2 regions of the Arthrobacter sp. efr-133-TYG-104 genome follow, and region 1 is predicted to be linked to the other one. Evidence: predicted binding sites of a transcription regulator. Region 1 holds the regulator's gene; the other holds the start of a gene.
The links. The regulator Rex, encoded in region 1, represses fermentation and respiration genes when NADH is low (regulators of the CRP and FNR family bind a similar motif). The targets are predictions, from matches to a motif close to CTTGTGAANNNNTTCACAAG.

Region 1 (15,565 bases):
AAGGGGATGGTGGCCAGCGTCCAGAGACCCAACAGGAAGACCTCGCCGGAAGCCTTGTCCGTCATGGTGTCGAAGCCGATGAGCACCGTGATGGCGAGCAGCGCCACGAGGCCCACCCAGCTTGTCCACGGCGAGCCGGGCATCGGAAGGGTGGAGACGTTGCCGCGCTTCTTCCGGAGCGCGATCTGGCTCGCAAAGATGGAGCCCCAGGTGAAGATGACACCAATGGAAGCGGTGTTCAATGCAAGGTCGAACGCGTGCGAGCCGCCGAGCCAGATGTTCAGAAGGATGCCCACGAGGTAAACGGCGCCGATCGCGAGGATGGCCGCGTACGGGACGTGCCGCGTGGACATCTTGGTGAGCCACTTGGGAGCGTGGCCGTTGTTGGCCATGGTCCGGAAGATGCGGCCGATCGAGTAAAGCCCGGAGTTGCATGAGGACAGCGCGGCGGTGATGACGATCATGTTCATCACGTCGCCCATCCAGCCGAGCCCCATCTGGCCGAACACGGTAACAAACGGCGACGTTCCGGCGTGGTACTGGTCAGAGGGCAGCAGCATCGCCAGGAGCATCACCGAACCGACGTAGAAGATCACGATACGAACGACGACGGCGCGGATCGCCTTGGGCACTTCGCGCTCCGGGTTCTCCATTTCGCCCGCGGTGATGCCCACCAGTTCGATGGCGTTGTAAGCGAAGATCACGGCGTTGAGGACCAGGATCATGACCAGTCCGCCCTTGGGGAACATGCCACCTTCGCCCTGGAAGAGGTTGCCCACCGAGGCGTGCCCGGCGCCGACATGGGCGTTGGTGACAACCATGAACGTACCTACCACAAGGAAGATCAGGATGGCGGCAACCTTGAGGCAGGACGCCCAGAATTCGAACTCGCCGAACGCCTTGACGCTGAACAGGTTCACTGCCACCAGCAGCACCAGCGCGGCAATGGCAGAGAGTTCTACGGGCACGTTCGGGAAGAAGAACTGGAAGTACAGTCCGATCGCGATGAGTTCGGCGATGCCGGTCATTGCCCAGTTGATGAAGTACATCCAGCCGGAAAGGTAGGCACCCTTCTTGCCGAACATTTCACCCGCGTAGCTCACGAAGGAGCCTGAGGTCTGGCGGTACATGATGAGCTCACCCAAGGCGCGCATCAGGAGGTACGCGATGACGCCCGCGATGGCGTAGGAGAAGATCAGGGCCGGGCCAGTGGAGGCCAACCGGCCACCGGCACCCATGAAGAGTCCGACGCCGATTGCGCCACCCATGGCGATCATGGTGACGTGGCGGCGGCCCAGGGTCTTTTCATATCCCTCGGCACTGAGGGTGGAACCGGCGGCCGGGGATGCGACCGGGGCGTTCTTGAGATCTGTGGGAGTACTTTGCGGCACAGCTGTTCCTTGTGGGTCGGGGTGTTGCTGTTAAGGGCGGTCAACGTGACGGAAAACACGCGGCTTTGGCTCACATAATTCGAGGTTTTCCACTTTGGAAACCCCGTTGAAAGCCGAAAGCAGCGGAACACCGAACGTTCGCACAACCCGTCTATCTTACGGGACGGGTAGGGATGGTCCGTGACGCAGGCAACAGAGGGGCCATGCGTACGGCTGCCAAGCAAAGCTACGCTGGTCCTATGGGCACCATTTCGACCAACGCGCGGCCAACCAAGGCACATCTGTACAAATTCAATGCCTTCGATGCCGTTGCAGTTGCCGCCTACGTGGGCTTCACGGTCTATTTCACGCTGGCAGGTGAGTCGCTGAGACCGCTGATGCTGCAGGTTTTCCCAGACCCGGCTACAGCGGCATATGCGCTCAATGCGGTGTTTTACGCCGTCGTCGGGCTTTTCGCGATCATCTCTGCTTGGCGCGTTGTGGGCCGCGACTTCAGGATCCTGGGCACGCGGCCGTGGTTCACACTGGGGATGGTGCCGTTAGCCATCGTTGTGATGCTCATTCTCACGGCCTTCCTGATGGCAGCATTCGGCTCGGCGGAAAGCTCGGAAAACCAGTTGGGCATCCAAGGCCTGCTGCAGCACGTGCCTGCGTGGCTGATGGTTCCGCTGCTGGTGGTGCTTGGCCCGTTCGTGGAGGAGTACCTTTTCCGCCACCTTGTGATCGGTAAGCTGTCGCGGCACTTCAATATCTGGATCTGCTGCGCACTGTCCGTGTTCCTCTTTGCCTCGATCCATGTTGTGGGCCGGGAGGGATTGGTACTTTCAGCCCTGGCGCCGTACCTGGGCATGGGCATCGTCCTGGTGGCGGTGTACGTGTGGACAGGAAAGAACTTGATGTTCTCGTACTTTGTCCACGCCACAAAAAACCTCTTGGCGGTAGTCCTGATCTACGCCGTCCCCGCGCAACTCCTCCCCCACTGAGCCCGTCGGCCTACCCAGCCACCCATCCGCACGCTTAGCCTCATAAGCATGGCACTGAACATCCAAGTAGTAGTCGATTGCAAGGACCCCCACGCCCTCGCCGATTGGTGGGCGGAGACCCTTCAATGGCAGGTAGAGCCGCAGTCCGAGTCCACCATCCGGTCCATGATCGAGCAGGGCTTCGCCACCGAAGGTCAGGCCACCACCCACAACGGCAAACTCGTGTGGGCTGATGGCTGCGCGATCGTGCCCGCTGGGGAGCTGGGCCAGAAGGAGGGCCGGCGGATCCTGTTCCAAGTGGATGCCGCCGAAAAGTCCGTCAAGAACCGGGTGCATTGGGATGTCCGGCTCGATGGCCGGGACAAGGACGCGGTCCGCAAACAGCTTGAGGACCGGGGCGCCACCTACCTCTGGACGGCCAGGCAGGGGCCGCATGAGTGGCACACCATGGCGGACCCTGAAGGCAACGAGTTCTGCATCAGCTGAGGCCATTACTAGACTCGGACTGTGAACAACGATCTGCCTGCCAAGGTTTCCGACATCTTTGACCCCGTCCGCTGGCGCACAGTTTCCGGCTTTGACGGCTTCAAGGACATGACCTACCACCGGCAGGTGGAACGTGATGCGGCGGGAACGATCGTCAAGGACCTGCCCACGGTCCGGATCGCGTTCAACCGGCCGGAAGTTCGGAACGCCTTCCGTCCCGGCACGGTGGACGAGCTTTACCGCGCCATGGACCACGCCCGCATGACGCCCGACGTCGCGACGGTCCTGCTCACGGGCAACGGCCCGTCCGGGAAAGACGGCGGCCACTCGTTCTGTTCCGGAGGGGATCAGCGCATCCGTGGCCGGGATGGATACCGCTACCAGGTAGAGGGCGCCGCAGGGGATTCCGCAGAATATATCGACCCTGCCCGCGCCGGCCGGCTCCACATCCTGGAAGTCCAGCGCCTCATGCGCACCATGCCCAAGGTAGTCATCGCCGTGGTGAACGGTTGGGCAGCCGGTGGCGGCCATTCCCTGCACGTGGTCAGCGACCTCACCATTGCGTCGCGCCAGCACGGTAAGTTCAAGCAGACCGACGCCACCGTGGGAAGTTTCGACGCCGGATACGGCTCGGCGCTGCTCGCCCGGCAAATCGGGCAGAAGGCAGCGCGGGAGATTTTCTTCCTTGCACGCGAGTATTCCGCCGAGGACATGGTCCGCATGGGCGCTGTCAACGAGGCTGTAGACCATGAGCGCCTCGAAGAGGTGGCGCTCGAGTACGCGGCCGACATTGCCCGACAGTCCCCGCAGGCCATCCGCATGCTCAAATTCGCGTTCAACCTGGCCGATGACGGACTGGCCGGGCAGCAGGTATTCGCAGGCGAAGCCACCCGGTTGGCATATATGACGGACGAGGCCGTGGAAGGCAAGGAAGCATTCCTCCAGAAGCGCGACCCCGACTGGTCCAGCTTCCCCTACTACTTCTAGGACACCTCGTGGACATCGAGCCCGTACTCAAAGCACTCGCAGCCGCCTTGGAGGGCGAGGGCCCCGCCGTCGAAATTATTGTTAGCGCAAACGGCCAGCCGACCGCGGTCCCGGTGGAAACGGGAGTCGAGGATGCCGCCGTCGTAGTCCGCACCTCTGGATCCACAGGGACTCCCAAGGCAACCATCCTGACCGTGGACGCCCTTGCGGCGTCATCCGTGGCCACCGCCATGGCGCTCCGCGGCGAAGGGCAGTGGCTACTGGCCTTGCCCCTGCAGTTCGTGGCCGGAATCCAAGTGCTGGTCAGGTCGCTCTACGCCGGAACCCGCCCGTGGGTGATGGACCAGTCGAACGGCTTCACTCCTGAGGCTTTCACGGCCGCGGCAGAGGAACTCACGGACAAGATCCGCTTCACGTCCTTGGTGCCGACGCAGTTGCAACGGCTCCTCGATTCTCCCGCGCCAGCAACCCTGGCCGTCCTGCGACGTTTCAACGCAATCCTCCTGGGCGGCGCACCTGCCACCCCCGCGCTCCTTGCCGCTGCCCGGGACGCAGGCCTGACGGTGGTGACCACCTACGGCTCGGCCGAAACCTGCGGCGGCTGCGTCTACGACGGCACGCCGCTTGACGGCGTCGAGGTGCGCATCGGGGCCGCTGAGTTGGCGGGCCGTGTCCTGCTCGGCGGTGACACCGTGGCTGCGGGCTACCTCGATGCCGAGGCCTCCACCCAAGCGTTCTTCGAAGAAGACGGCATCCGCTGGTACGTGACCGGCGACCTGGGCAAATTGTCCGACGACGGCAAGCTCACGGTGTTGGGCCGCGCGGACGACGTCATCATCACGGGCGGCGTCAAAGGTTCCGCCGCGTACATCCAAAGCAAGTTGGAAACGCTCGACGGCGTCAAAGCGGCTTTCGTTGCCGGCGTCCCCTCCCGGCAGTGGGGCCAAGCCGTGGCAGCATACTTAGCCCTGGACGACCCCAGCGAAGAAGGACTGCATCGTGTCATGTCACGCCGGGAGGACTTGCTGGGCGTCTTGGCGCCCAAGACCGCGTGTGTGGACAGGGACTTGCTGATGCTGCCCAATGGGAAACCGGACCGGCTAACCATGATTGAACGGCTTTCCGCCCTCCATCGGGGACAATAGACACGTTCTTCCCTCACGAACTCCACCCGACGATCAATCGCGAAATACACGAGGTACTGCACGTGGCGACAGCTGCACAATGGATTCAAGGGGCCCGGCTCCGCACACTGCCCGCGGCTATCGCGCCCGTCCTGATCGGTTCGGCAGCAGCGTATGAGCTCCATGCGTTCCGGCTACTGAACGCAATCCTGGCGGCACTTGTGGCGCTCCTGCTGCAGGTGGGCGTGAACTACGCCAACGATTATTCGGACGGAATCCGTGGCACGGACGAAGACCGCGTTGGGCCCCTTCGCCTGGTTGGATCCGGTGCGGCTAAGCCCGAGCACGTGAAGTGGGCAGCGTTTGGCTTGTTCGGTGCGGCGATGATCTGCGGACTGATCTTGGTGATCATTACCCAATCGTGGTGGCTGATCCTGGTAGGCATTGGCTGCGTCCTGGCCGCGTGGGGTTACACCGGCGGCAAGAACCCCTACGGCTACATGGGGCTGGGAGACGTTTTCGTCTTCGTGTTCTTTGGGCTCGTGGCCACCCTTGGCACCACGTACACGCAGGCCGGACAGATCAGCGTCGCTGCGGTGGTGGGCGCGATCGGTACAGGGCTGATCGCTTGCGCGCTGCTGATGGCCAATAACGTCAGGGATATTCCCACGGACGCCGCGGCCGGAAAACGGACGCTCGCCGTGCGCTTGGGAGACCGGCACGCCCGCGAAAGCTATGTGCTGATGCTCGCTGTCGCGATCTTGCTGGTGATCGTCCTGGCTCCCGCCAAGCCGTGGATGCTGATTGTGCTGCTGCTGATCCCGGCCTGCCTGTTGCCGGCGTGGCTCATGATCAACGGGAAGAAGCGCAAGAGCCTCATCCCGGTGCTGAAACAGACCGGGCTGATCAACCTCGGTTACAGCGTTCTCTTCTCAATCGGCTTGATCTTGAGCCGCGGCTTCTGAGGCCTGCGGCCGCGCTGAGCACATAAGCCGCGCTGATACGGCCTACGCGTTGCCCGGCCGTTTGTCGTTGTTCACTCCGATTTCGGGGTTCTGCTCCACCAGGTTGTCCTCAACCGCGGCATCTTCCACCTCACCGGCGGTCCGGAGGGGCTTTGCCCGGCCGGAAAGCCGCTCGCGCATTGCGGCGGTGGCCGCATCCCGCTGCTTTTGGAAGAAAAGGTAGCTAAGGGCGAAAGCCACCAGTCCGGCAAACACCGCCGCTGCCACCAAGCCCACCTGCAGGAAAGCGAACAGCACGAACAACGGCACAAACAGTGCCAAACGGATGAGGGAATACTTCAGGAAAGCCACCCTGCAAGTTTACCCGTTCAACTGGGAGCAGCCTGATGGCGTCAAAATCCGCCCCCAGTGAAGGGCCTTGGAAGACTAGACTTGGTGCATGGTCCGGGTAGTTGGCGTCGTCGTCGTTCTTGTTTTCTTTGTCTACGCCTTGGTGGACGCGATCCGGACCGACAAACGGGCCACGCGCGGTCTTCCCAAGCTCGCCTGGATCGTGGTCATGATCGTGCTCCCCTTGCTTGGCGCGGTTCTGTGGTTCATCTTTGGCCGGCCCTACGGCAAGCCCGAAGCCCAAGTCACCCGCCACTATCCCGCAGCGCCCGACGACGACCCCGAGTTCCTGCGAAACCTCGAGATCCGGCGCCGGAACCAAGCCGAAGAGCAGCGCCTGCGGCAACTCAAAGCGAAAAGGGACAAGGAGAAGCGTGCGCGCGGCCAGGAACCGCAAGACACCGACGGGTTGAACTAAGCGCCGGTGGTGGAGAAGAGCCCGGTAAGCCCTACAGCCCCGAGTACGAGTGCAAACCGTTGAGGACCGTGTTTACCAGCGTGAAGTTGACGATGACACAGGCGTAGCCGATGATCGACAACCATGCGGCTCGGGTTCCGGTCCAGCCACGGGTTGCACGGGCGTGCAGGTAACCGGCATACACAACCCAGATCACGAACGTCCATACTTCCTTGGGGTCCCAGCCCCAGAAGCGGCCCCACGCCTTTTCTGCCCAGATGGCACCAAACATCAACGTGAACGTCCAGCCCACAAAAGCGACGGCGTTGATCCGGTAGGACAGGTTCTCCAAGCTCAGCGCGTTCGGTACCAAGCGCATGAAGCCAAGCTTGTCCGGTCGCCCCGCGGCAAGGCTCTTCTGACGGTGCGACTGCACCAACTGAAGCGCTGACATCGCGAACGTCAAGGTGAACAAGGCCGAGGACAGCACCGCAATGGAAACGTGGATGATCAGCCAGTAACTCTGCAAGGCCGGAACAAGGTGGCCAACAGGAGTCCAGAAAGCAATTGACGCCGACACCAGCATGATGATGGCCAGGCCCACCACGAACGTTCCGAGGAACCGGAGGTCACGCCGGATGAGGACCACCAGGAATACGGCGATGGCCACGAAGGCTCCGGTGGTGAGGAACTCGTACATGTTTCCCCACGGCACGCGGCCGGCGCCGAACGCGCGCGTCAGTACACCCGCTGCGTGGATGAGGGCCCCCAACACGGTCAGCGCGACGGCCACACGGGCGGGGACGCGGCGCGCGGCTGTGTACCTCATGTCCCCCGCCGCTGTGCCACCCTCAACGGTGACGCCCGACGTCGGACGCTCGGCACGACCGGCCGGCCCACCGGCGTCGGGTCCTGCCAAGGCGGCGCGGCCGGCGGCCACGGGCACCCGCTCGGCCTCGGCGTTTGCCGCTGCCTTGAGGTCGATCGCGCGCAGTGCCTTGCTGCTCTTGGCCAGGTCCCAGGCGAACGCGATGAAAGCCACGGTGTACGTGCTGGCGGCCAGCAGCATGAAGAGCTCGCTGTACTGACCCAGGGTTTCGTTGATGACAGGCATTACTGGTCCTTCGTGGTTGAGGAAGAGACGACGTTCGGGGCGTCCGGGTTAGCCGGGCTCGTGGTGTCGGGCTCACCGGCAACATTCCATTCCCGGGCAAAAAGTTCACGCAAGGCTGCGGCCTCTCCCGCGAGGCGATGGTCCTCACCGCGGGCCAGCAGTCCGTATTCCACCATAGTGCGGCCATCTTCATGCGTTCCGGTTCGCACCCACACCCTCCGGCGATTGACGTACAGGGACGTCACCAGGCCTGCAACCGCCAGCAACCCGAAGATCAGCGCATACAGCTGGCCGGGGTTGTTGTGGACGTCCAAGCCCACGTACTTCCTGACGCCATCGAACGTGATACTGCCCTTGCCGTCCGGCAAAGTAACGGTGTGGCCGGGAGTAAGGGTGATGGGCTTGTTCGGGAGGCCGCGGCCGTTGAGCGGCTTAAGGTTTCCAACGTTCAGCTCGAACACGTTTTGGGGCACGCCCTTGTCCAAGCCGAGATCGCCGTAGAACGAGCTCAGGTTCAGCTGCGGGTTAAGGAGTTCCGGGTCCCCGCTGAAGGAAACCCCGTCCTGAGTGGCGAAGGCCGTGGGAAGAAAGAAACCAACAAAGCCGAGTTGATCCGGCTTGGCGTCGGGCACCTTGATGACCACCGAGGAATAATAGTTGGCACCTTGCACCTTGGCCACTACCGGTCCCTGCAGGGCGATGTTGCCCTGCCCGTCGCGGACAGTGACCATGGGGGCGTAACCGTTTCCTGTGAGGTAGATGTTGGTTCCGCCCAAGGAGAGGGGATCGTTGACCTTCAGGACCTGCTTCTGGGCCGGCGCATCGGGTGATTCCTTGGTGGTCACCTCAGCTGTGTAATCGATGGGCTGGCCAAACTTACCCGGCGACTCGTGATCGAAGGTGGCTTGGAAGCTGTTGAGCTGAACGGAGTACGGCTGCAGCCAGCCGCTTTGGAAGTTGGAGCCGGGCGTGAACTGGTCGTAACCCACCAACGTGTTGACGAAAGTGTCACCTTCCACCAGGATCCGCTGGCCGCTGTATCCAAAGAGCCCACCCACAGCCACCGAGACAAGCACCCCGATCAGCGCGGTGTGGAAAACCAGGTTTCCCACTTCCTTGATGAGGCCACGCTCGGCACCCACGGAAGGCAGCGCGCCGTCGGCGTCCCTGATGTCCACACGGTAACCGCGCTTCTTGAGCAGCCCGGCGGCATCGGTGATGGCTTTCGACGCCGGGATCCCGGCGTCGGCCGGCAGCACCAACGTGCCATACTCCGGCAGGCGCGAAAGGCGCTTGGGGGTCCGGGGTGGCTTGGACCTCAGAGCCTTGTAATGGGCGATCGCCCGCGGAGTCACACAGCCAATCAAGGAAATGAAGAGCAGGATGTAGATTGCCGAGAACCACGCTGACGAGTAGACGTCGAACAGCTGCACCGCATCCATGATCGGCCCAATAGTGGGCCGGTCCTTGATGTACTGGGTAACGATTGCCGCGTTGGCCGCCCGCTGGGGAAACAGGGAACCGGGGACCGCGCCCACCGCCAGCATCAGCAGCAGGAACAACGCGGTGCGCATGCTGGTCAACTGGGTCCAGGACCATCGGAGCATTCCCTTGATACCCAGCGCGGGCAGTGCGGCCTCCGACTTGGCACGATCTACCGCGGAGCTGCCGGTCTCTTCGGGCGCTTCCGGCGTGTAACCGGCGGTGGAATTCTTCTTGGCTTTCACAGACTCGCTCATCAGATCGGCAACTTCACATCAGTTTGGAACCAGTACTGCAACTGGGTCACCCAGCTCCCCCACACTCCTGTGGCCATCAGGACGCCGAGCAAAATCAAGATGCCTCCGCCGAGCCGCTGGATGGCCAGGCGGCGTTTGCGGAAGAAGGACATGACGCCCATTCCCCGGCGCACGGCCAAGGCAATCACCAGGAATGGGATCCCCAGGCCGAGGCTGTATGCGAAGGCGAGCAGGGCGCCTTTGGCGGCGGACGAACCACCGGACAGGCTCAGTAACTGTACCGCGGAGTACGTCGGTCCGATGCAGGGCGCCCATCCCAGGCCGAAGGTCAACCCCAGGAGCGGAGCGCCCCACAGGCCTGCCGGTGGCTTTGCGTGGATCTTCGCGTCCCGCTGCAACCACCCGAAACCGCCCATGAACACAACGCCCATGACGATCACCAACACACCCAGCAGCTGCGTGATCCACGCGTTCTGCCTTCCGGTCAGCAACGTTCCCAGCTGCCCGAACGCACCGCCGAGGAGAACGAAGATCACGGAGAAGCCCAAAACAAACAGGCCGATTCCCGCCAACATGCGGCCTCGCCGCTGCTTCTGAAGGTCGACGCCGGTCAGGCCGGTGACGTAGCCCAAGTAGCCCGGAACGAGGGGAAGCACGCAGGGTGAAAGGAACGAGACAAGTCCTGCCAGCAACGCCACCGGCACGGCCAGCAACAGCGAGCCGTTCAGGATCGTTTCAGCGAAAGGACTGTTCATGAGCCTACTCAGCCACTGCTGAGGTGATGAGTGCCTTAAGCGTGCCCTTTTCGATTCCGCCGAGGACGCGCGATGCCACCCTGCCATCCTTGTCCAGGACCAGCGTGGTGGGCACTGCACCCGGAGGGACGATTCCGGACACCGAGAGCAGCACGGCACCGTCTTTGTCATCGAAACTCGGGTAGGTGAGGCTGAAAGTCTTATCGAAAGCGTCCGCCGTCGCCTTCTCGTCCCTCAGGTTGACACCGAAGAACTGGACGCCTTGGCCCTTGAATTCCTGGTGGAGGGCTTCAAGCTGTGGCGCCTCCACACGGCAGGGAGCACAGGCTGCGAACCAGAAGTTCAGTACGGTGACTTTGCCTTTGAGCACCCCGGGTTCGACGGCGGTCCCGTCGAAGAGGGTGCCCTTGAGGGCAACCGGGGCCGTGCGATCGGCCTTGGCGAACTCGGTCACTGATCCGTCCCCGGCGACGTAGTTCTTGTTGTCGCCTTTCTTGGCCTGCTCGGCCAAGGAGTCGGGCTGCGCGCAGGCCGAAAGTCCCACTGCCAAGCCGGCGAGCAGGACTCCCCCGGCGGCCAGGACCCCGCGGCGCGAAAAAGTGTTGTCCATGGCTATGCTCCCGGGGTGCTGGCTGCACCGGGAAGAAGAACGGCTGCAGGTTCGCTGTAGTCGACGCGGATAATCTTGCCGGCGTCGTCGAACACGAGGGACGTCAAGGACGCGAGCGTGCACTCCCGCTTACGGGGGTCGTGGGCCAAACTGCGCCCCTCCGCGGTCAACTTCGTAGCCCAAATAGGCAACTGGTGGCTGACCAGGATTGCTTCGGCGCCATCTCCGGCCAAGTGGATGGCCGCAATCCGGGCGTCCTGCACTGCCGCAAGGACGCGGGCTGCTTGCTGTTTGTATGGTTCGCCCCAGGAAGGCTGCAGCGGGTTCCGGAAGTACCACCAGTGCTTGGGTTTGAGGAACTCGGCTTTGGTGGGGTGGAGTCCCTGAAAGTGGTTCTCAGCTTCAATGATGCGCGGTTCTGTATGAATCTCCAGGCCGAGTGCCTCGGACGTGGGCATCGCCGTCTCTTGGGCGCGCGTCAGCGGCGACGCAGCCAAATACGAGATCTTGGCGCCTGCGGTGGCGCGCGCAACGAAGTGCTCGGCCAGCATCCGCGCCATGTCCCGGCCGCGTTCGGAGAGATGAAATTCCGGCAGCCGGCCATAGAGGACGCCATCGGGGTTGTGGACCTCGCCATGGCGAAGCAGATGGACAGTTGCTTGGGGCATGTTTACCAGTTTCTCAAAGAAGCGGGGCGATCCGAAATCTTCTACATCTAGTAGAACTCAGAAATTTCCCGAAATGTTCCGTGGAGTTGGAATAAAAGATGCATATGCATGTTTATACTGGGTACGAAGCTCGGTTGATCTTTCAAGTAAACAGGAAGCATCGCAAGCGTCGAGCAAGCAGTACCTACCACTACCCATAGGAGCAACACCATGATGACCCTTCCCGCTGACGTCACCACCGGCACCTGGACCCTTGACGCCTCGCACAGCGAAATCGGCTTCACCGTTCGCCACGCAGGTATCAGCAAGGTACGCGGCCAGTTCAAGGATGCCGAAGCAACCTTGGAACTCGGTGAGACCCTGATCGATTCCAAAGTCACCGCGACCATTCGGACCGCCAGCTTCGACTCGGGCGACGTCAACCGCGACGGACACGTCAAGGGCGAGGACTTCTTCGATGTGGAGAAGTTCCCGGAAATCACGTTCGTTTCCCGCCACGTCAAGTCCAACGGCAACAGCTTTGACCTCGTGGGCGATCTCACCATCAAGGGTGTGACCAAGGAAGTTTCCATCGAAACCGAATTCAACGGCGTCGCCGTCGATCCCTTCGGTAACACCCGCGCCGGCGTCTCCGGCGAAACCACCATCAGCCGCAAGGACTTCGGCCTCACCTGGAACGCCGTCCTCGAAGCCGGTGGCGTGCTGGTCAGCGACAAGGTAGTCATCAACCTGGAACTCGCGTTCATCGCACCGGCAGCCGCATAAGCAGCCGCATTTTCGACGACGCCCCCGCGCAGCCAACGGCTGGTGGGGGCGTCGTTTCTCATTTCCCAAGAGCACTTGCCGATTGTTCGGCAAACAGCCTGTAGTTACCTGCGAATTGGCTCAAAATTGCCTATGCAACCCTCAACCCGCGGTCTACAGTGATGCCATGAGTACCCCAGATGAAGCACCCCAGCCACAGCAGCCCGGCTCCGAGCCTCCGCAGCCAGGCAATGTTCCTCCTGCGGGTTACCAGCCTCCGCAGGGCTACCAACCGCCCCCGGGTTACCAGCCACCTCCGGGTTACGAGCCTCCGCAGCAGCCCGGAATGGGCCAGCCCTCGCCCGGACAGCAGTACTCGCAGCCCGCGCCGGGACAGCCCACCTACGGACCTCCCGCTACCCACAATCCTGCACCCCCCTACGGCTTGGGCTACAGCGCTCCACCACGGAATGTTTTCGGCTTGGATTTCAATAACATCGCCCAACGGTTCCGGGATACCAGAGGAGTGCCCCAAACTTTGGTCATATCGTACTGGCTTTGGGTTGCGGCCGCCGTGCTAGGGATCTTGACGAGTTTTGTAAACATCTTTGTCTACCGCGATATCTTCGGGGGACTCGCGGTCGGCGCTGGTATCGCCAATCTCGTCTTCGCGCTAGTCCTAGCTGCGGTGTATATCTTCGTCGCCATACGTCTCAAGGAAGGCGCCCGTTGGTCCCGACTGGTTCTATCGATTTTAGGTGGCTTTGCTGTCCTGTCTCTCCTTTTCCTTCTCATCACATTCAACTTGGGTCTTCTTGGATCGTTGGCCGCGGTGGTTGGCGCAGTCATGATGTGGCTTCCTGATTCCCAGAAGCACTTCGTCTAAGAGAGCGCAAGGCCGCGGCCGTCCCCGGACGGCTGCGGCCTTCATCGTGGAAGTACGCCTTTCATGATGATTTTGCGACGACGGCGGAAAAGGTGCGTGGGATCACGAACACGCTCAGCGCAGGGGGGTACGGTGGAATCAGAACCACGCTGGGGGCAGGGTCGTTTTGCTGATCCCGGCGGCCGAACCAGCAGTCGAACGAGCAAAGGAATGCCATGAGCAACCCGCCCCTCCCGCCCACCAACCCGGGCGACACCAACCACCCCCAGCCACCGGGCGCCCCACAGTACGGTCAGGCGTCCCCGCCCCCTGCCCCGCAGTACGGTCAGGTCTCCCCTCCGCCCGCGCCACAGTACGGGCAGGCTTCCCCGCCGCCCGCCGCGCCGCAATACGGCCAAGCTTCCCCGCCGCCAGCGCCACAGTACGGCCAGGCCTCCCCGCCCCCAGCGCCGCAATACGGCCAGGTCTCCCAGCCCACGGCACCGATGTACAACCAACCGATGAGCTGGCCCAGTGAAGCAGCAGCATCCGCAACGGGCGTGCCCCAGCTGGTCAACGTCTCCTTCTGGATGCTCCTTGGTTGCGCTCTCCTGACGCTGATTTCGCTACCGCTCACCATCGTCATGCTCAATTCCAGCGCTGGCCAATCGATGGTGGAACAGGCAATCCAAGCTCAGGGCACGCAGGATCCCGCGGTTACAGTGAGCAACCTCATCAACTTGGCGATTACGTTCCTGGTCATCATTTCCATCATCATGATCGGCCTCTACACTTTGGTTGCCTTCAAGATTCGGCGCGGTAAGAATTGGGCACGCATCCTGGGCACGGTCCTCGCCGCGCTTTCACTGCTGGGGCTTGCGCAGTTGGGCTTGACCACCATCACGATCCTCTTGGGTATCGCCGCCATCGTCTTGCTGTACCTGCCGTCGTCGGCACCGTACTTCCGCAAGGCGAAGCCGTTCAGTGGTGCGTTCCAGAACCCGTACGGCAACTAGGAAGCATCCCAGCAACAAACGATCCAGCAACGAACTACCGCGGGCGGAGACCCGGCTCTGGCTCAACGGCCTGGCCCGGCGTCTGCGCCCGCTGTGCGTGGTAGGCCAGAATCTGCAGCTCCGTGGCCATGTCCACCTTGCGCAGGTTGACGTGCGGCGGTACCTGGAGGAGCACAGGGGCGAAGCTGAGGATGCTCCTGATTCCCGCGGCTATCACCCGGTCGCACACTTCCTGGGCAACCGTGGCCGGAAGTGCAAGCACCACCATGTTTGTGTGGGTCCGTTCCAGGACACGTTCGAGCTCGGCGGAATCACTGACACGGAGCCAGCCCACCTCGTTACCTATGACCATGGGATCGGCGTCGAAGATCGCCACGACGTCGAAACCCCTGGACTCAAAACCGCCATACCTGGCAAGGGCTTTTCCGAGGTTACCGGCCCCGACGATCGCGACCTTCCAGTCGTGTGTCAGTCCGAGTGCAGCCGCAACGTGACGGCTTAAGTACTGGACCTCGTACCCCACTCCGCGGGTTCCGTACGAACCTGCGTAGGAAAGGTCCTTGCGGAGGGTGGAGGAGCTGACGCCTGATGCCTCGGCCAGTGCTTCCGAGGACACCCGTTCCACACCCTCAGCCAGCAGGGAATTGAGCGCACGCAAGTAGAGGGTCATCCGGGCCACAGCCGCGGGCGGGATCTGCCTCCTGGCAGGATCGTTGCCTTCGGTTGCTGCTCCCGGGGACGGTTCCAGAGCAGTCACGGTACTCTCCATTGCATCGCTTCGTTGTTCCACTCTATGGCTCCGCGGTGAAACTGAACAAAAGCTGCTGCTCCCGGCATCGGAGGGTCAGCGTGCCATGGCCTTCTTGATGGTCCGGGCCAACCTTTGTTCGTCGATCTTCCAAAAATCACGCTGGATGCCGTCGACCAACACCACGGGAATCTCCTCCGCGTACTGCTCCTGCAACCCGGCGTCGTCGTCGATCCTTCGCTCCGCCCACGGGACGCCCAGCGCCGCGGTGACACGCTCGACGGCGGTACGCGCCTCGGCGCATAGGTGGCAGTCAGCTTTGGTGAGGAGAACGACGTCGGGAATGACCATGCCTCAACGGTATCCCCACCACCCTCTCCCACGCCCATCTCATGCCCACCGCTCGCGCTCCAGTGCGGCGAAGCACGGGGACCCGGCAATTGACTAGACTCAAGGCATGCCCGAGGAGAAGAACGCCGCTGTGGTCGCAGACGCGCAACTGCAGAAGCACACAGGGGAAGCGGCCTTCTTCGACGTGGACAACACCCTCATGAAGGGCGCGAGCCTTTTCCACGTGGCGCGC
Region 2 (15,565 bases), on a different contig from region 1:
CACTTCGCCGGATGCGTAGCCGCCGGGGTCCGGGAGCGTTGTATGTCACATATCTGCAGGACACCGTGACGGAAAGCACCTCGACGTCGCGGCGTGGAATCGCACCCCGAAGTGCGGAATATGGCCTACGGCAGGGACAATGGCTTGAAGCACACGCCCAAAGGGTGTTGGCTGTTGGTAATGGAAGTCACTTCAAAAGGAGGAAACGTGAGCGAGGCCGACGCCGCCACATCGGTAAATGTGGCGGAAAGAATGGGTTTCAAAGACGGGGATCTGATTCAGGAACGCGGCTACGACGACGACGTCGATTTCGACTTGCGTGACGACATCGAAGATGTCACTGGCTCTGAACTATTGGATGAAGATGATCACGACGTCGTTGACGCCGTCATCTTCTGGTGGCGGGACGGCGATGGAGACCTCGTTGATGCGTTGGTTGATTCACTCACCACGCTCAAGGAAGGCGGAGTCGTCTGGGTCCTCACCCCCAAGTCCGGCCGGGATAACTACGTTTCACCCGCTGACATCCAGGATGCTGCCCCCACCTCCGGACTTCACCTGACCACCTCGGCAGGGGTGTCGAAAGACTGGAGCGCCACGCGTCTGGTGGCCAAGAAGAACAAGTGACGGACCTTCAGCAGACCGCCCTGGCTGCGCCTCAAGTGGGCGACGCGGCATCTGATTTTGAACTGACGAACCAATACGGCGAGCCCGTTCGGTTGTCCGACTACTGTGGCCGCAATGTGGTGGTTGTTTTCTATCCCTTTGCTTTCTCAGGTATTTGCACCGGGGAGCTGTGTGAGCTTCGGGACAACCTTGCTGATTTTGAGGACGCCAACGCAACCGTGCTTGCCGTTTCCGTGGACAGCAAATTTACGCTGAGGGCCTACGCGGAGCAGGAAAATTACGGCTTTGACCTTCTGGCCGATTTTTGGCCCCACGGGGCAGTGGCGCAGCGGTACGGCGTGTTTGATGCCGCTAGTGGGATGGCATTGCGCGGAACGTTCATCATCGATGCCGCCGGAGTTATCCGACACGTGGTGGTCAATCCGCGCGGAAAAGCGCGTGATCTGGGCGATTATCGGCGGGCACTGGCCTCCTTGGCCCAACGGTAAGCATGGGCACAACGGGAGCGGGCCAGGGCACGCCTGGGGTAGGTATGACCGGGTTCGCCAGCCTGCCGCCAGCGGCCCCTGAGGTGCTCGATCCCCGGGAACTTGAAGGATTGCAAGCTGCAGTTGGTGTTTTGGCTCACCGGCGGCTTGCAGTTCTCACCGGTGCGGGCCTCAGCACGGATTCCGGCATCCCCGATTACCGAGGTCCTGGATCCGCTCCACGGAATCCCATGACGTATCAGGAATTTGTGGGAGACGTCGCAAACAGGCGCAGGTATTGGGCGCGTAACCACATCGGGTGGTCCCATTTACGGCACGCAGATCCCAACGCCGGACACTTCGCCGTCGCGGCAATGGAACGCCGGGGGCTATTGACGGGTCTTATTACGCAAAACGTGGACCGGCTCCACGAGGACGCGGGAAGCGTCAATGTTGTTGACTTGCATGGGCGGTTCGACCAGGTGGCATGCCTTGAAAACGGCCACACATTCACCAGGGGTCTCATCGCCGCCGTCCTTGAGGAAATCAATCCCGGATTCCTGGAAGCGGCCTTGGCCTCCAATGCGGTGGAGATGGCTCCTGACGCCGATGCCACTGTTGAGGACCCCGAACTCATCACCTCCTTCGTGATGGCTGTTTGTCCCATCTGCGGCGGCACTCTCAAACCTGACTTTGTCTACTTCGGCGAGAACGTTCCCAAGGATCGCGTGGTGCGGGCGTACGCGATGGTGGATGAGGCGCAGGCCCTCTTGGTGGCTGGCTCATCCCTGACTGTGCAGAGCGGGTTGAGGTTTGTCCGTCACGCCGCGAAGGCAGGGAAGCCCGTAGTAATCATCAACCGTGGCGCTACCCGCGGTGATGTGTTTGCGACGCTGAAGTTGGAGGCCGGGGTCAGCGGGGCGCTGGACTACCTTGCCCGTGAGCTTCCTGGTCTTGCCGAGCCATATCCGCCGATTGGTATTTCTTCCGATTGATCATGTAGAGTCATTGTTCGTTGGTCGACGCGCTGAAGTAACTGCAACGCATTGTGGTAGCGCTGAGATCACCGGATTAGGGTCTTTAGCTCAGCTGGTAGAGCGCCACGTTTACACCGTGGATGTCATCGGTTCGATCCCGGTAGGACCCACCACGAATCCCCGTCACATCAGGCCTCAGGCCGATGTGGCGGGGATTTTTTGTGGCTGGGATTTTTCGCCCTGGTCCCCGGATTCGGCCTGTCGATTCGTTCTGTCGATTCGCTCTTGGGCCGACGGCCTGGCCTTTGGCTGGAATGTCAGTGCCCACCCTTAGCGTCTTGGTTCATGGAGCATGTTTTTATCCGCGGGGGTGAGCCCGGTACCGCTGCGGTGGTGGTAAGGGGCGATCGCGAGTGGCGCATTGTTGTTGAACCGGTCCGCTGGTTTGAACGGGTTCCGTGGTGGGAGGACCGGAGGCGGATGCCGCGTGGCCAAGGCCGCGTGGATGTCGAGGTGCTGCAGGTGCAGGTCCGGTTGGGTAACGGCAGCCGGTCCAGTATCGCTACCTGGGAACTGATGCGGGACGGCGAAGGCGGCGGGTGGCGGATCAGGGGCGAGCAGGTCGCAGCAGCCTGATGACGGCCATGAAATGGATGAGCTCTCCACCGCGACTATTGGGGGATGCCGCGGTGGAGAGCTCGAAGATGAATATACAGCGAACCTTTGGGTTTGGAAAGCCGTGTGCCGTGAACGCTGCTGGACCTCTTGGGAGACGCCGGGGATGCCGTTCGGAATCCCTCGATCCCACTACGATGGGTAAATGTTCAGCAGGATGAACAGACGCTTTCCGAGGACTTGCGAGGATTGAGGATGCCCATGCCAGATTCCCATGCCGTCCGTTCTCCTGGGCTGGGGTCGTCGTCGCCAGCGCCTGCGGTAACCAGGGCAGCTGCCGTTTTGGAGGCGCTTGCGAACTCGCACACGGGGCAGCTCACCTTGAGCGATTTGTCGCGCGAGCTCGGCATCCCGAAATCGTCGACATCCAACCTGCTTCTCGCGCTCGAGGAAGCGCGCTTGATCACGAGGCAGGGCGCGGATTTCACGTTGGGTCGAAAGCTCGTCGAACTGGGAGCTGCGTACCTGAGCCGCCTCGATGAGGTGCAGGAGTTCTATAAATACTGTGAACAAGCGCCCACACTCTCAAGCGAAACAGTGCGGATTGCAATGCTCGACGGGGATCATGTGATCTACCTTGCCCGTTACGAGGGCCATCCGGCTGTCCGGCTGACATCGAACATCGGTGACAAGATGCCAGTCTCGCTGTGCGGTGTGGGGAAGGCCCTGCTGGCCCAGTTGCGCGACCACGACATCGATGCCATGTTCCCCGACGGCATGGAGCTTCCCGTCATGACCACAAACTCCCTTCGCACGGCCGAGGAGCTGAAGGCGCAAGTAGCCGTGATCCGAAAGCAAGGTTTCGCTTTCGAAGACGAAGAATCCACGTTGGGGGTAGTTTGCTTGGCTGTTCCAGTCCCGACCCGCGGCGCCCATGGACCAAGCCTCGGGTTGTCCGTAACGGCACTGAAGGCTACCTATTCCCAAGAGCAGGGCGCGCAGATGGTCAAGGAACTCAAGGAATTGGCGCGTTCCTTGGGAAGCCCGATGGGGTAATGCTCCCTTTCACAACTACGGGCACAAAGACCCGCGGCTGATCGCTCCAGCTCGGCTCCAACTCGGCGATGGTTTGGCGCATAATCTTGTCCGCGGCGTCCCGCGCCAGCGCACCATCACCGGCGTCGATTGCGTGGGCAACGTCCATGTGCCACTGCAGCGCCTGTTTCTGGGGATGTTCGGGCATGAGTCCGTGGACCGTCCGCCCGGTCAGCGTTTCGGTGACCTGACCTATCAGGTTCGCGAACATCTCGTTGCCTGAGCCTGAGAGCACAAGAGCGTGGAAACGGATGTCGAGGTCCAGGAACCGGGGAACGTCACCGGCGTCTCCTGCTTCTTTCATGGCTTCCGATATGGCTACCAGTTCCTGTCGGAGGCTGGCTGGGGCGTTGCTGGCGGCCAACTCGGCGGCTGTGGGTTCGACGGCGGAACGCAGCTCCGCGAGCGAGCGCAGCTGGGCTCCACGGCCATCGCCGGCCAAGCGCCACCGGATGACCATTGGATCGAAAGGGTTCCAGCGATGCGCCGGCAAAACCCGGATGCCTACCCGCTTGATCGTCTCCACCAATCCCAAGGACTGAAGCACCCGTACTGCTTCCCGGACTACCGAACGGGAAACATTCAGTTCTTCTTCGAGGTGTTCTGCCAACATGACGTGGCCGGTCGGAAGGGTGCCATCGACAATCCGGGTTCCCAAATGCTCAATGGCGCGGTGGTGGAGGCTGGTGGACATAGAGGCAAGCATAGTGGCGGCAGGGCAGCGTCATAGACTGTTTATGACGCGGAGCCTTCCAGAACGTGGGCGCCGCTTCCTCACCCGAATGTAATTACGTATGGTTTATTACAGCCCCTGGTTACGAATTCGCTTCCTGCGTGCCCGCAGGACTGTATGCACACGAACGAATTGGAGTTTTGATGTCAGCACACATCGGTGTCACCGGCCTTGCGGTAATGGGTGCCAATCTTGCCCGCAACCTCGCCCGCAACGGCTTCACCGTGGCTCTTCACAACCGCTCCGTGGAAAAGACCGACGCACTGCTGGAAAAGCACGGGACAGACGGAGACTTCATCCGCACGGAAACGCTGCAGGAACTGGTCGACTCGCTCGAAAAGCCCCGCCGCGTCCTCATCATGGTCAAGGCGGGCGCCCCTGTTGACAACGTCATCGAGCAGCTTGAACCTTTGCTCGAAGCCGGGGACATCATCATCGACGCCGGCAACTCGCACTACGAGGACACTCGCCGCCGTGAAGCAGCCTTGGCCAAGAAGGACCTGCACTTCGTGGGCGTTGGCGTCTCCGGCGGCGAAGAAGGTGCGCTGAATGGCCCGTCGATCATGCCCGGTGGTTCCAAGGAGTCGTACGACGCTCTCGGCCCGCTGCTGGAAAAGATTTCGGCCAAGGTCGACGGCGAACCCTGCTGCGCGTGGATCGGCACGGACGGTGCGGGCCACTTCGTCAAGATGGTGCACAACGGCATCGAATATGCCGACATGCAGGTCATCGGTGAAGCCTTCGACCTCCTCCGTTCGGGTGCAGGCATTGAGCCTGCCGAACAGTCAAAGATCTTCACCGAGTGGAACAAGGGTGATCTGTCCTCGTTCTTGATCGAAATCTCCGCTGAGGTCCTGGGCCACGTTGATGCCAAGACCGGTAAGCCGTTCGTTGATGTCGTCGTCGACGCCGCTGGCCAGAAGGGCACTGGACGCTGGACCGTTATCTCGGCCTTGGAGCTCGGCTCGCCGGTGTCCGGCATCGCCGAGTCCGTATTTGCCCGTGCGCTGTCCTCGCAGGCCGAGCAGCGCAGGCTCGGCCAGGAATTGCTGGCCGGAGAAGAAGCTTCCGTGGAAATCCCCGAGACGTTCGTGGAGGATGTACGCCAGGCTCTCTATGCCTCCAAGCTCGTCTCCTACGCACAGGGCCTGGACATGCTGACCTCCGCTGCCAAGGAGTACGGCTGGGACCTCAAGCTGGACCAGATCGCATCGCTCTGGCGTGCAGGCTGCATCATCCGTGCAGAGCTGCTCAAGGACATTACCAACGCCTACGCAGCCGAGGAGAAGCCCGCCAACCTGCTCTTCGCCCCGGCCTTCACCAAGGCCATTGCAGAGGCCCTTCCGGCCTGGCGTCGGGTTGTTGCTACGGCGGTCCAGCTCGGTATTCCGGTTCCGGTATTTTCCTCATCGTTGGCTTACTACGACGGCCTGCGCCGCAAGCGCGTTGCCGCTGCCCTGATCCAGGGCCAGCGCGACCTCTTCGGTGCACACACCTACGGCCGCGTGGACACCGAGGGCACGTTCCACACCCTGTGGGGCGAAGACAAGTCTGAGGTCTCGGCTGTGGACACCCACTAGCCAGCCTGACGCAGAAAGCGCCCCGGTTCAGTGAACCGGGGCGCTTTGTGCGTTTAAGGGAACAAAGAAATACAAGCGCAGCTAAATCCGATATTCGATGTAGTACTCCGCTGGATCAACCGCTGGTTTGGTTTCCGAACGCGCATCGCGATGGCGCCAGGTGGCGGGAATACCGGTGATGATTGACTCCGGCGGTGCGTCTTTGACGACGACGGCGTTGGCACCGACGGCGCTGTCAGCGCCGATGGTGATGGGTCCGAGGACCTTGGCGCCGGCGCCAATGGTCACGCGATCCCCGATGGTCGGGTGGCGTTTGACCTTGGCCAATGAACGTCCGCCCAGTGTTACGCCGTGATAAATCATGACGTCCTCACCAATTTCGGCGGTCTCGCCGATCACCACTCCCATGCCATGGTCAATGAAGAAGCGCCGTCCAATGGTTGCACCGGGATGGATCTCGATGCCGGTCATGAACCGCGCCAACTGAGAGATCAGCCGGGCCGGGAAGCGCAGGGCAGGGTTCTGCCACAGCCGGTGGGTCAGGCGGTGAGCCCAGATGGCGTGAAGCCCGGAGTAGGCAAAAAAGTTCTCGAAAGAGCCTCGCGCCGCCGGGTCGTGAGACCGGGCGGCGTCGAGGTCTTCCTTAAGCCTTGCGAAGAAGCTCACAAAGACCTTTCTACAGGAAATGAAGATGTGCGGGCGAAGTGTTAGCCGCGGATATCGTCAAACAGCACGGTCGAGATGTAGCGCTCTCCGAAGTCGCAGACGACGGCGACAATCAGCTTGCCCGCGTTCTCAGGTCGCTTGGCGAGTTCCAGGGCGCCCCACACAATGGCGCCGGAGGAGATGCCGCCGAGGATGCCTTCACGCGCGCCGAGTTCACGGGCCACACGGACCGAATCTTCGAGCGTGGCGTCCAGAACTTCGTCGTACACGTTGGTGTCCAGGATTTCGGGCACAAAGTTGGCACCGAGGCCCTGGATCTTGTGCGGGCCCGGGGCGCCACCGTTGAGGATAGCGGAGTCCTTGGGCTCAACGGCAACGATCTGGACGCCGGGCTTGCGCTCCTTGAGGACTTGGCCGACGCCGGTGATGGTACCGCCCGTGCCAACGCCTGAGACGAAGATGTCTACTTCCCCGTCGGTATCGGCCCAGATTTCCTCAGCGGTGGTATCGCGGTGGACCTGCGGGTTGGCTTCATTGGCGAACTGCTGCGCCCAAATGGAGTTCTCCGTGGTGGCCACGATCTCCTGCGCCTTTTCCACAGCGCCGCGCATTCCTTCGGAGCCGGGGGTCAGGACGATTTCCGCACCGTAAGCCCGGAGCATCACCCGGCGTTCGGTGGACATGGTCTCGGGCATGGTCAGGATGACCTTGTAGCCGCGGGCAGCGCCCACCAAGGCCAACGCGATGCCGGTGTTGCCGGAGGTGCCCTCCACAATGGTTCCGCCGGGCTTCAAAGCACCGGACCTCTCCGCGGCGTCAATGATGGCAACGCCGATGCGGTCCTTGACGCTGTTGGCCGGGTTGTAGAACTCGAGCTTGACTGCCACGGTGGCATCGAGCCCCTCAGTAAGCCGGTTCAAACGGACCAGCGGAGTGCGGCCGACCAGTTGAGTGACGTCGTCGTAGATCCGTGCCATGAAAATTATGCCTATCTCTCAAGAGGGAATGCTGAGGTCAGCCTAGCCAGCCCGAACGAAACCCTGCTAAGCCGTAAGCCACGCGGAGTAATATTTCCGGGCCTTGGCCAACTTCGGGTTGATGATCACTTGGCAGTAGCCCTGGTACGGATACTTTCCGTAATAGTTCTGGTGCACTTCCTCGGCTTCGAAGAATTCCGGCAGGCGCGCGACTTCCGTGACGATCGGATCCGACCATAACGCCTGGGCCCGCTCTATCGCTTCCTCGAACAGGATCTTTTCCTCCGTCGTGGAATAGAACATGGATGACCGGTATTGGGTTCCAACGTCGTAGCCCTGGCGGTTCAGCGTGGTGGGGTCGTGCAGCGCGAAGAACATGTCCAGGATGATTTCTTCCGGAACCACGGACTCGTCGAAAGTTACGGCAACGACTTCGGCATGGCCGGTCGTTCCGGAACACACCTCGTAGTAGTCGGGATTGCGGACGTGGCCGCCGGTATAGCCGGAGACTACTGAGCTGACGCCGCGGGTCTTCTGGTAAACAGCATCGAGGCACCAGAAGCAGCCGCCGCCAAGTACGAAAGTTTTCATGTTCTCTTCAATGGATGGGAGGGGCTGATGATTCCCGCAACACCTTACGGGACAATAACGGTGCCCGGCAGATACCGCGGAAAGTAAAGCCTGCCGATCCGGCTGAGTACGGGTGAGTAGGTAACAATAGGACTATGGAAGCCGTAAATACCCCCATAACTGATGCGGATTCCGGTGACGATGCCGGGGAAGCCATCGGGGACCCAACGCTCGGACAAGTGTTACTGGCTGTGGAGGAGCTCTGGCCGGAGTCCTTGGCCGAGGACTGGGACGAGGTAGGCCTGGTGGTCGGTCATCCTGCCGTTCCGGTGGAGAAGATCATGTTTGCCGTCGATCCCACGCTGGCCGTCATCGATGAGGCCATCGAGTGGGGGGCCCAACTGCTCATTACGCATCACCCTTTACTCCTCAAAGGCGTCAATTCAGTGGCTGCGACGTCCGCGAAGGGAGTGGCCGTCCATCGGCTTATTGAGGCCGGGGCCGCGCTGCTGACCGTCCACACCAACGGAGATTCGGCAGTCGGTGGCGTCTCGGACGTCTTGGCTGACGCCCTAGGGTTGGAAAACGTCTCGCCCCTTACAGTCGCCGCCAACGGATTACCCGAAGAAGGCATCGGCCGGGTCGGTGACCTCTCGGACATCATGACACTGGGTGATTTTGCGGCCCGCGTTTTTGAAATGCTTCCCGCGGTTGCAGGCGGGGTGCGGGTGGCCGGTGACAAGGACGGGTTGGTCAAGCGGGTCGCGGTCTGCGGTGGTGCAGGCGACAGCCTGTTCGGTGCCGTCCGGGCGAACCACGCCGACGTGTACGTCACGGCAGACATGCGGCACCACCCGGCTTCCGAAGCCCGTGAGGGCACGCCCAATGGACGGCCCTACCTGATCGACGTGTCGCACTTCGCGAGTGAGTGGTTGTGGCTTCCCCCCGCTGCGGAGGCACTCGGTAACGTACTCGCGGACCAGGGGTACGACGTCGAAATCCGTGTCAGTACCACCAACAGCGATCCTTGGGACTTCATACTCACTCCCGCCGGGGACTAGAGTCTAGAAGGATACGGACAACCCCGGCAGCGCCGGGCGTCCGGCCGGGCTTGGTTGGCAGGACCGGTGGGGACAAACGGAGGTAAGCGTGGCGAAGGCAGCACCGGCGGAACAATTGAAATTGCTTGAACTGCAGGGACTGGATGCCAAGCTGAAATCGCTGGCCGGCAAGCGGAAGGTGCTGGAGACGGATCCGCGGATCACGGATCTCACGGATGCGCTCAGGGTCGCAAACGGCGAGCTGGGAGCGGCAAAGGTTGCAGTGCACGACGCCGAGGCCGAACTCCGCCGCGCCGAGGCCGACGTCGAGCAGGTAGCCACGCGCATTGAACGCGACGAAGCGCGGTTGAACAGCGGCACCGGACTCTCCAAAGACCTCGTCGCGCTGCAGAGTGACATCGCGTCACTGAACAAGCGGCGCTCGGATCTCGAGGATGTGGAGCTGGAGATACTCGAGCGGTTGGACGCATTGCGGGAGCGCCAAGCTGCGCAGCAGGCGATCGTCGATGACATCCAGGGTTCGTTTGGCAGCATTCGGGCTGAGCTCGATGAGGCGATCGCCGAGATCGCGGCCGAAGAAGCGGTGGTGCGCGGGCAACGAGCCGCTTTCTCCGAATCCCTTGACCAGGCAATGGTCGCTGTTTACGAGAAGACAATCGCCAAGCGGGGAGTAGGTGCGGCGCGCCTCTTCCACGGCAAGTCCGAGGGGTCGGGCATGATGCTGAGCCCCGGTGATCTGGCCGAGGTCAGGGCAGCCGCGGAGGATGAGATCGTTTTTTGCCCGGATTCCGGATGCATCCTTGTACGTTCGACGGAATGGAACTGAACCATCCTGCCGGGAATTAGCTGGAGAGAATGATGTTCAGCGCGTGTGGTTTACGCGCCGTTCCGATCTCAAGTTCCGCGGTCCAAATTTCCCGCGCTGCCTTGGCCAACTGATCCGGCGTGGCCGGTGCCTTGCCGCGCCTGGTCAAGAGGTGGCGGGCAAGCTCGCCGCGGGTGTGCTTGGCGAAGTGGCTGACCACCGTTCGCTTGCCACGTGCCTCAGTGAACACGTTGACGTTGACCGTCTGCGCTGGCGGCGGAGCCCAGGCAGCGGCATACGTGCTGGAACGGCAATCCACCACCAATTCGCCTTCCGCGCGCCTGGCGAGGGCGGCGTTGAGGTGCGGCTTCCAGAACGAGGCGAGGCGGCCGACGTCGGGCAGTGCGGTTCCCATGGAAAGCCGGTAGGCGGGCACGTGGTCACCAAAGCCGATCGCGCCCCAAAGGGCCGAAATCACCAGGACTGAGTCGACCGCTTTGCGGCGCTGCGTCGGGGTCATGCTCTTGAAACCGAGGGCGTCGTACAGCACCCCCGAATACACCTGATGCGCAGGAGCTGCCGGCTCGGCATGCAGGCGGGTATTACGTTCGACGTCGTCCCGCAGCGAAGCGCCCACACCCAGCAACGCCAGGGCATCCTGGTGCGCGCTGACCGTCCCGAGGGATTCCAGCACTTTTGCGCGGCAAGGATTCAGTTCCGGGAAGTTGAGGGACTCCCAGTCGACGGCGGAGCCCTTCACCGCGGGGGTCTTGCCTTCAGATGGCGGCAGCAGAATCAGCACCAGACGATACTAGCCGGATTTACCGGTGGCCCTCGCTGAGAATTCGGCCGGGCAAGACGCCGGTAGACTGGAGCGCGGATGGGTTGACCAGGCGGCCGCGCGCCACGGAAGTGGCTCGAGGAACGTCCGGGCTCCACAGGGCAGGGTGGTGGGTAACGCCCACTCGGGGTAACCCGCAGGCCAGTGCCACAGAGAACAGACCGCCTGCCTCATCGGTGCCCGCACCGTGAACGGCAGGTAAGGGTGAAACGGTGGTGTAAGAGACCACCAGCTCCCTGGGTGACCGGGGAGGCTAGGTAAACCCCACCCGGAGCAAGGCCAGACAGGACACGTTTGAGGGCTGCCCGCCCGAGTGTCCGGGTAGGCTGCTGGAGGGCGTCGGCAACGGCGTTCGTAGATGGATGGCCGCCACTCCCGTTCCGGCAACGGATCGGGATGACAGAACCCGGCGTATCGGTCAACCCATCCACTTATGACACCGCGTTATGGCCCGCGCAATGGCCCCTCTTCCCGCCCGCATCGGGCCCGTGTGAGTGATTTCACGCTTGCTGGCAGATAGCTGGCAGCGTCCTCCCCGTAGAATGGTTCCTGAACGTGGAAGTTCTGCCGCCGGGACTGCGTTCGCAGCCGGCGGATTTTTCTTTGTTCTCGTTCAAGGTGCTGTGGGCGGACCGAAGCCCTGCCAGTGCCAGTGCCGCAGGATTACTCCGGGCGGCCGCCATCTGCATACGAGGACGTATGTAGTTGACCCAAGGAAGGTAGTTCTGTGAGCCAGACGTCAGATTCTTGTCTTGATAAGTGGATGGGCCGGGAGGCTCTCGCCGAGGCGATGATTCCAGTGATCGGCCGGTTGTACAGGGAAAACAACGTGGTGACCAGCATCCACGGCCGCAGCCTGATCAATAAATCCACCATGAACATCCTGAAGGCGCACCGCTTTGCCCGCCGGATGAGCAACACCGAGCTCCTCCTTGAGGAAACCGCACCGTTGCTGAATGCCTTGGCTGAGCTGGACCTCGGCGCGGCGGCCATTGACATTGCACGTTTGACGGAGAAGTACCGGGTAGAAGGCAACGGCGCCTCACTCGATGAGTATCTTCGTGGTGAGCTTGCGGAGATTGTTGGGAAGCGCGGCGCTGATGACCGTACCAGCACCGACGTCGTGCTGTATGGTTTCGGGCGTATCGGGCGGTTGTTGGCCCGTATCCTGATCGAGAAGGCCGGCGGTGGGCACGGTCTGCGGCTCCGGGCGATCGTGGTCCGTAAAGGCGCCGAGAATGATCTGGTCAAGCGTGCGAGCCTGCTGCGCCGGGACTCCGTGCATGGTTCCTTCGAGGGCACCATCCGGGTGGATGAGGACGCCAACACCATCACCGCCAACGGTGTGCAGATCCAGGTCATCTACTCGGACAACCCCGCCACCGTGGATTACACCGCCTACGGGATCAAAGATGCCCTGGTGGTGGACAACACCGGCCGCTGGCGTGACGCCGAGGGCCTTTCCCAGCACCTGCAGAGCAAGGGCGTGGCCCGTGTCCTGCTCACCGCTCCGGGCAAGGGCGAGCTGAAGAACATCGTCCACGGCATCAACCACCGCGACATCAACGACGACGACACGATCGTCACCGCCGCCTCGTGCACCACCAACGCGATCACCCCGGTGCTGAAGGCCATCAACGATAAGTTCGGCATCGTTCACGGCCACGTCGAAACGGTCCACTCGTTCACGAACGACCAGAACCTGATCGATAACTTCCACAAGGGCGACCGCCGGGGCCGTTCGGCGGCGTTGAACATGGTCATCACCGAGACCGGGGCCGCCAAGGCCGTAGCCAAAGCACTGCCCCAATTGCAGGGCAAACTCACCGGTAACGCCATCCGCGTTCCCACCCCGGATGTGTCCATGGCCATCCTGAACCTCAACCTCGAGAACGGCACCACCCGTGATGAGGTCAACGATTACCTCCGCGAGATGTCCCTCCACTCCGAACTCCGCAAGCAGATCGACTACATCGACTCCCCGGACGTCGTGTCCACGGACTTCGTCGGCTCCCGCCGGGCAGGCATCGTGGACGGGCTCGCAACCATCTCCAACGACAAAAACCTCATACTCTACGTCTGGTACGACAACGAGTTCGGCTACTCCTGCCAAGTAGTCCGCGTCATGGAAGAAATGGCCGGCGTCAACCCGCCGTCCTTCCCCGCGCGGGACGTCGTGGCGCCTATCGCAGTCCTTGAGGGCGCTGGCGCCTGATTGCCTGAAATTGTAGTGGAGTTCCCGGCCTGTTCACTGGAAACGGTCGGGAATTCTGTCCAGAATGAGCATCATGGAAAGGGAGTCAACTATGGAACATGAAACCACCCTGGAACATGCGCTGGACCTCGCGCGCGCTAACCAGAAACAAGCTCAGAAGCTCCTTGATCAGGCAATAGCAGCCAACGCCACGGGCGACGTCACGGATCAGCGCGTCGAGCAATTGCGGGGGCTCCTTGCCTTGGCTACGGAGGACCTGCAGCGGGTTACCCGGGAGCAATAGCCCCGACTGGTCCTCCACACTGGGGATAGCCGCATGCTTGGCTGCTCAGTGCTTTACGCTCGAAGGACACCCTCTACCTCTATCGGATGAAGGTCCTTTGAGTCTCACATATTCTGCCTATCAGCGGGCGCGGCGCAGGTCGCGGCAAGCATGGGCCATCATCTTGCTGGGCGCCGCCACCATCGTGGCGGCGCTCACTTGGTTCTTCCTTTCCGGCCAGTTTGCTGTGTCCGAGCCAGCGGTGTCGGGGCCAGTGGATGCCCCGGTCTTCAATCCTGCGTGGATGAAGCCCCTCCCGGATGCGTCCGCTGTAGCCCCGGCTAAAGCCCTTGACGCGCTGGAACGCCTCAGGGTTAAGGGAAAGGCGCCTCAAACCGGGTACGACCGCACGCAGTTCGGTCAAGCCTGGCTGGATGTCGATCGGAACGGTTGCGACACGCGCAACGACATCCTGCGGCGGGACTTGTCGGCGGTGGTTTTTGCCGAAGGGTCTTCCTGCAAGGTTTCCGCAGGCGACTTCATGGAGCCCTACACCGGTCTGCGTGTCTCATTCCGCAGGGGCCAGGACACCAGCGCCTCCGTGCAAATCGACCACGTGGTGGCATTGTCCAACGCGTGGCAAACCGGCGCCCAGCAACTCACACCACATCAGCGCCAAACGTTGGCCAACGACCCCCTGAACCTTCTCGCCGCCGACGGTCCGGCCAACGTGAAGAAAGGGGCCGGCGACGCGGCGACGTGGTTGCCTGCCAACAAGAACTTCAGGTGCCACTATGTCGCCCGGCAGATTTCAGTCAAAACGGCATACAGTCTGTGGGTTACCCCAGCAGAAAAGGACGCGATGAAGCGCGTCCTAGGCTCATGCCCCGATCAGCAAACTATTTACAGCCGGAGGTAACCGTGCCCCAGTTGCCACGTCCCGCCGTCGTCGATCCTTTCCAGAACCGTGCGCTGCAAGGACGTGTCGCGGGGGAGGGCGTGCAGGTTTTCCAGGCCTCGCTGCCGGAAAGTGAAGTACACAGCGTCCGTGGGGGCATCCGTGCATCGTTCCACCGTGAAGCGACGGGCAAAGGAGGCGATGTTGCTCGCTGGTAGCCGATCCGTGAGGTAGGGGTCGAGCATCCACGAGTCACACGTGGCCAGGGCCACACCTTTGTCCGGGAAATGCTGGCCAAAGAAGGATCGTGCCTCGGCGAAGCTGGCGTCAACCAATGCGGGGGAGAGGCTGCCGCCTTCTGGGATGTGCACTCCAAGAACCCACGACGGCGGTTCTGCCGCGCCGTCGTTCGCTCCTGCAGCCCGAATCAGGTGGAACTGGAGCCGCCCCAACCGGAACAAGTTCCCCGCCATGTGCAGCGTCAGCCAGTTCCAAGTGTCCAGCCCAAACTTCGCATGGACGCGTCGGTTGATGCGTAACTGCAGCCCGACGTCGGCCAGGGTCGCGGACGAGACTGCCGGGCTGATTCCCAGCCGCCGATGGTACTCGGCCACTGTCGGCGCGAATCGCAGGAGGGCCTCAATCCAGTCGGTCTCACAGCACTCATGCACACCGAAGGATCCGGTGGGGATAGCTTCTGACGGAAATGTTCCAAGCCGTCCGTTCAAGGCGGCCAGCGCTTCTTTGACATGCTCGCCGGGCGGCGATGACAGGAGTTCTGCGCATCCAGCGGCGTCCTCGTCGCGGATGTCCAGGGTCTGGAACAACTCCCGGAACGGGGCGTCTACCACCGTCTCAGTGACCGAACGGATCGGGGTCGACGCCAGGCATCCAGGTCAGGCCAGGGACACCCCATCCGTTCTTCTTTGCCTGCTTCATGGCTTTCCTTGCGTATCGATCAACCAGTTTGTTGACGTAGAGCTTGCCGTCCAAATGATCAAACTCGTGCTGCAGGATCCGCGCGAACCACCCGGTCGCTTCAAAGTCCACAGGTTTCCCGTCACCGTCGAAGCCTTCGACACGGGCCCACTCGGCACGTTGGAGCGGGTAATACTCCCCAGGGAAGGACAAGCACCCTTCGACGTCTTCGTCCGGATCCGGTAAGGCACCGGAAAC

Region 2: a site for Rex is predicted at 11,502-11,521, ahead of QRN04_RS18015 (glyceraldehyde-3-phosphate dehydrogenase). Genes of this name have one in related genera too.

What each region holds. Positions count from the first base shown of each region.
Region 1 is NZ_JARVTA010000008.1:142,491-158,055, forward strand. Features, by position in the region: gene QRN04_RS08230 (amino acid permease) at 1-1,391, opposite strand, end outside; gene QRN04_RS08235 (CPBP family intramembrane glutamic endopeptidase) at 1,631-2,374, shown strand; gene QRN04_RS08240 (VOC family protein) at 2,423-2,860, shown strand; gene QRN04_RS08245 (1,4-dihydroxy-2-naphthoyl-CoA synthase) at 2,882-3,847, shown strand; gene QRN04_RS08250 (AMP-binding protein) at 3,856-4,992, shown strand; gene QRN04_RS08255 (1,4-dihydroxy-2-naphthoate polyprenyltransferase) at 5,055-5,936, shown strand; gene QRN04_RS08260 (DUF4229 domain-containing protein) at 5,979-6,287, opposite strand; gene QRN04_RS08265 (PLD nuclease N-terminal domain-containing protein) at 6,376-6,744, shown strand; gene ccsB (c-type cytochrome biogenesis protein CcsB) at 6,776-7,837, opposite strand; gene resB (cytochrome c biogenesis protein ResB) at 7,837-9,576, opposite strand; gene QRN04_RS08280 (cytochrome c biogenesis CcdA family protein) at 9,576-10,331, opposite strand; gene QRN04_RS08285 (TlpA family protein disulfide reductase) at 10,336-10,941, opposite strand; gene QRN04_RS08290 (histidine phosphatase family protein) at 10,944-11,609, opposite strand; gene QRN04_RS08295 (YceI family protein) at 11,823-12,374, shown strand; gene QRN04_RS08300 (hypothetical protein) at 12,541-13,239, shown strand; gene QRN04_RS08305 (hypothetical protein) at 13,455-14,234, shown strand; gene QRN04_RS08310 (redox-sensing transcriptional repressor Rex) at 14,269-15,003, opposite strand; gene QRN04_RS08315 (glutaredoxin family protein) at 15,079-15,333, opposite strand; gene QRN04_RS08320 (HAD family hydrolase) at 15,440-15,565, shown strand, end outside.
Region 2 is NZ_JARVTA010000038.1:4,707-20,271, reverse strand. Features, by position in the region: gene QRN04_RS18090 (DUF3052 domain-containing protein) at 208-627, shown strand; gene QRN04_RS18085 (peroxiredoxin) at 624-1,115, shown strand; gene QRN04_RS18080 (NAD-dependent protein deacetylase) at 1,118-2,089, shown strand; tRNA gene QRN04_RS18075 (tRNA-Val) at 2,169-2,244, shown strand; gene QRN04_RS18070 (hypothetical protein) at 2,417-2,707, shown strand; gene QRN04_RS18065 (IclR family transcriptional regulator) at 2,948-3,742, shown strand; gene QRN04_RS18060 (FadR/GntR family transcriptional regulator) at 3,702-4,475, opposite strand; gene gnd (NADP-dependent phosphogluconate dehydrogenase) at 4,658-6,094, shown strand; gene epsC (serine O-acetyltransferase EpsC) at 6,176-6,760, opposite strand; gene cysK (cysteine synthase A) at 6,802-7,737, opposite strand; gene msrA (peptide-methionine (S)-S-oxide reductase MsrA) at 7,804-8,328, opposite strand; gene QRN04_RS18035 (Nif3-like dinuclear metal center hexameric protein) at 8,463-9,368, shown strand; gene QRN04_RS18030 (zinc ribbon domain-containing protein) at 9,457-10,194, shown strand; gene QRN04_RS18025 (YaaA family protein) at 10,211-10,975, opposite strand; RNA gene rnpB (RNase P RNA component class A) at 11,055-11,444, shown strand; gene QRN04_RS18015 (glyceraldehyde-3-phosphate dehydrogenase) at 11,742-13,229, shown strand; gene QRN04_RS18010 (hypothetical protein) at 13,303-13,512, shown strand; gene QRN04_RS18005 (HNH endonuclease family protein) at 13,610-14,410, shown strand; gene QRN04_RS18000 (acyltransferase domain-containing protein) at 14,395-15,240, opposite strand; gene def (peptide deformylase) at 15,245-15,565, opposite strand, start outside.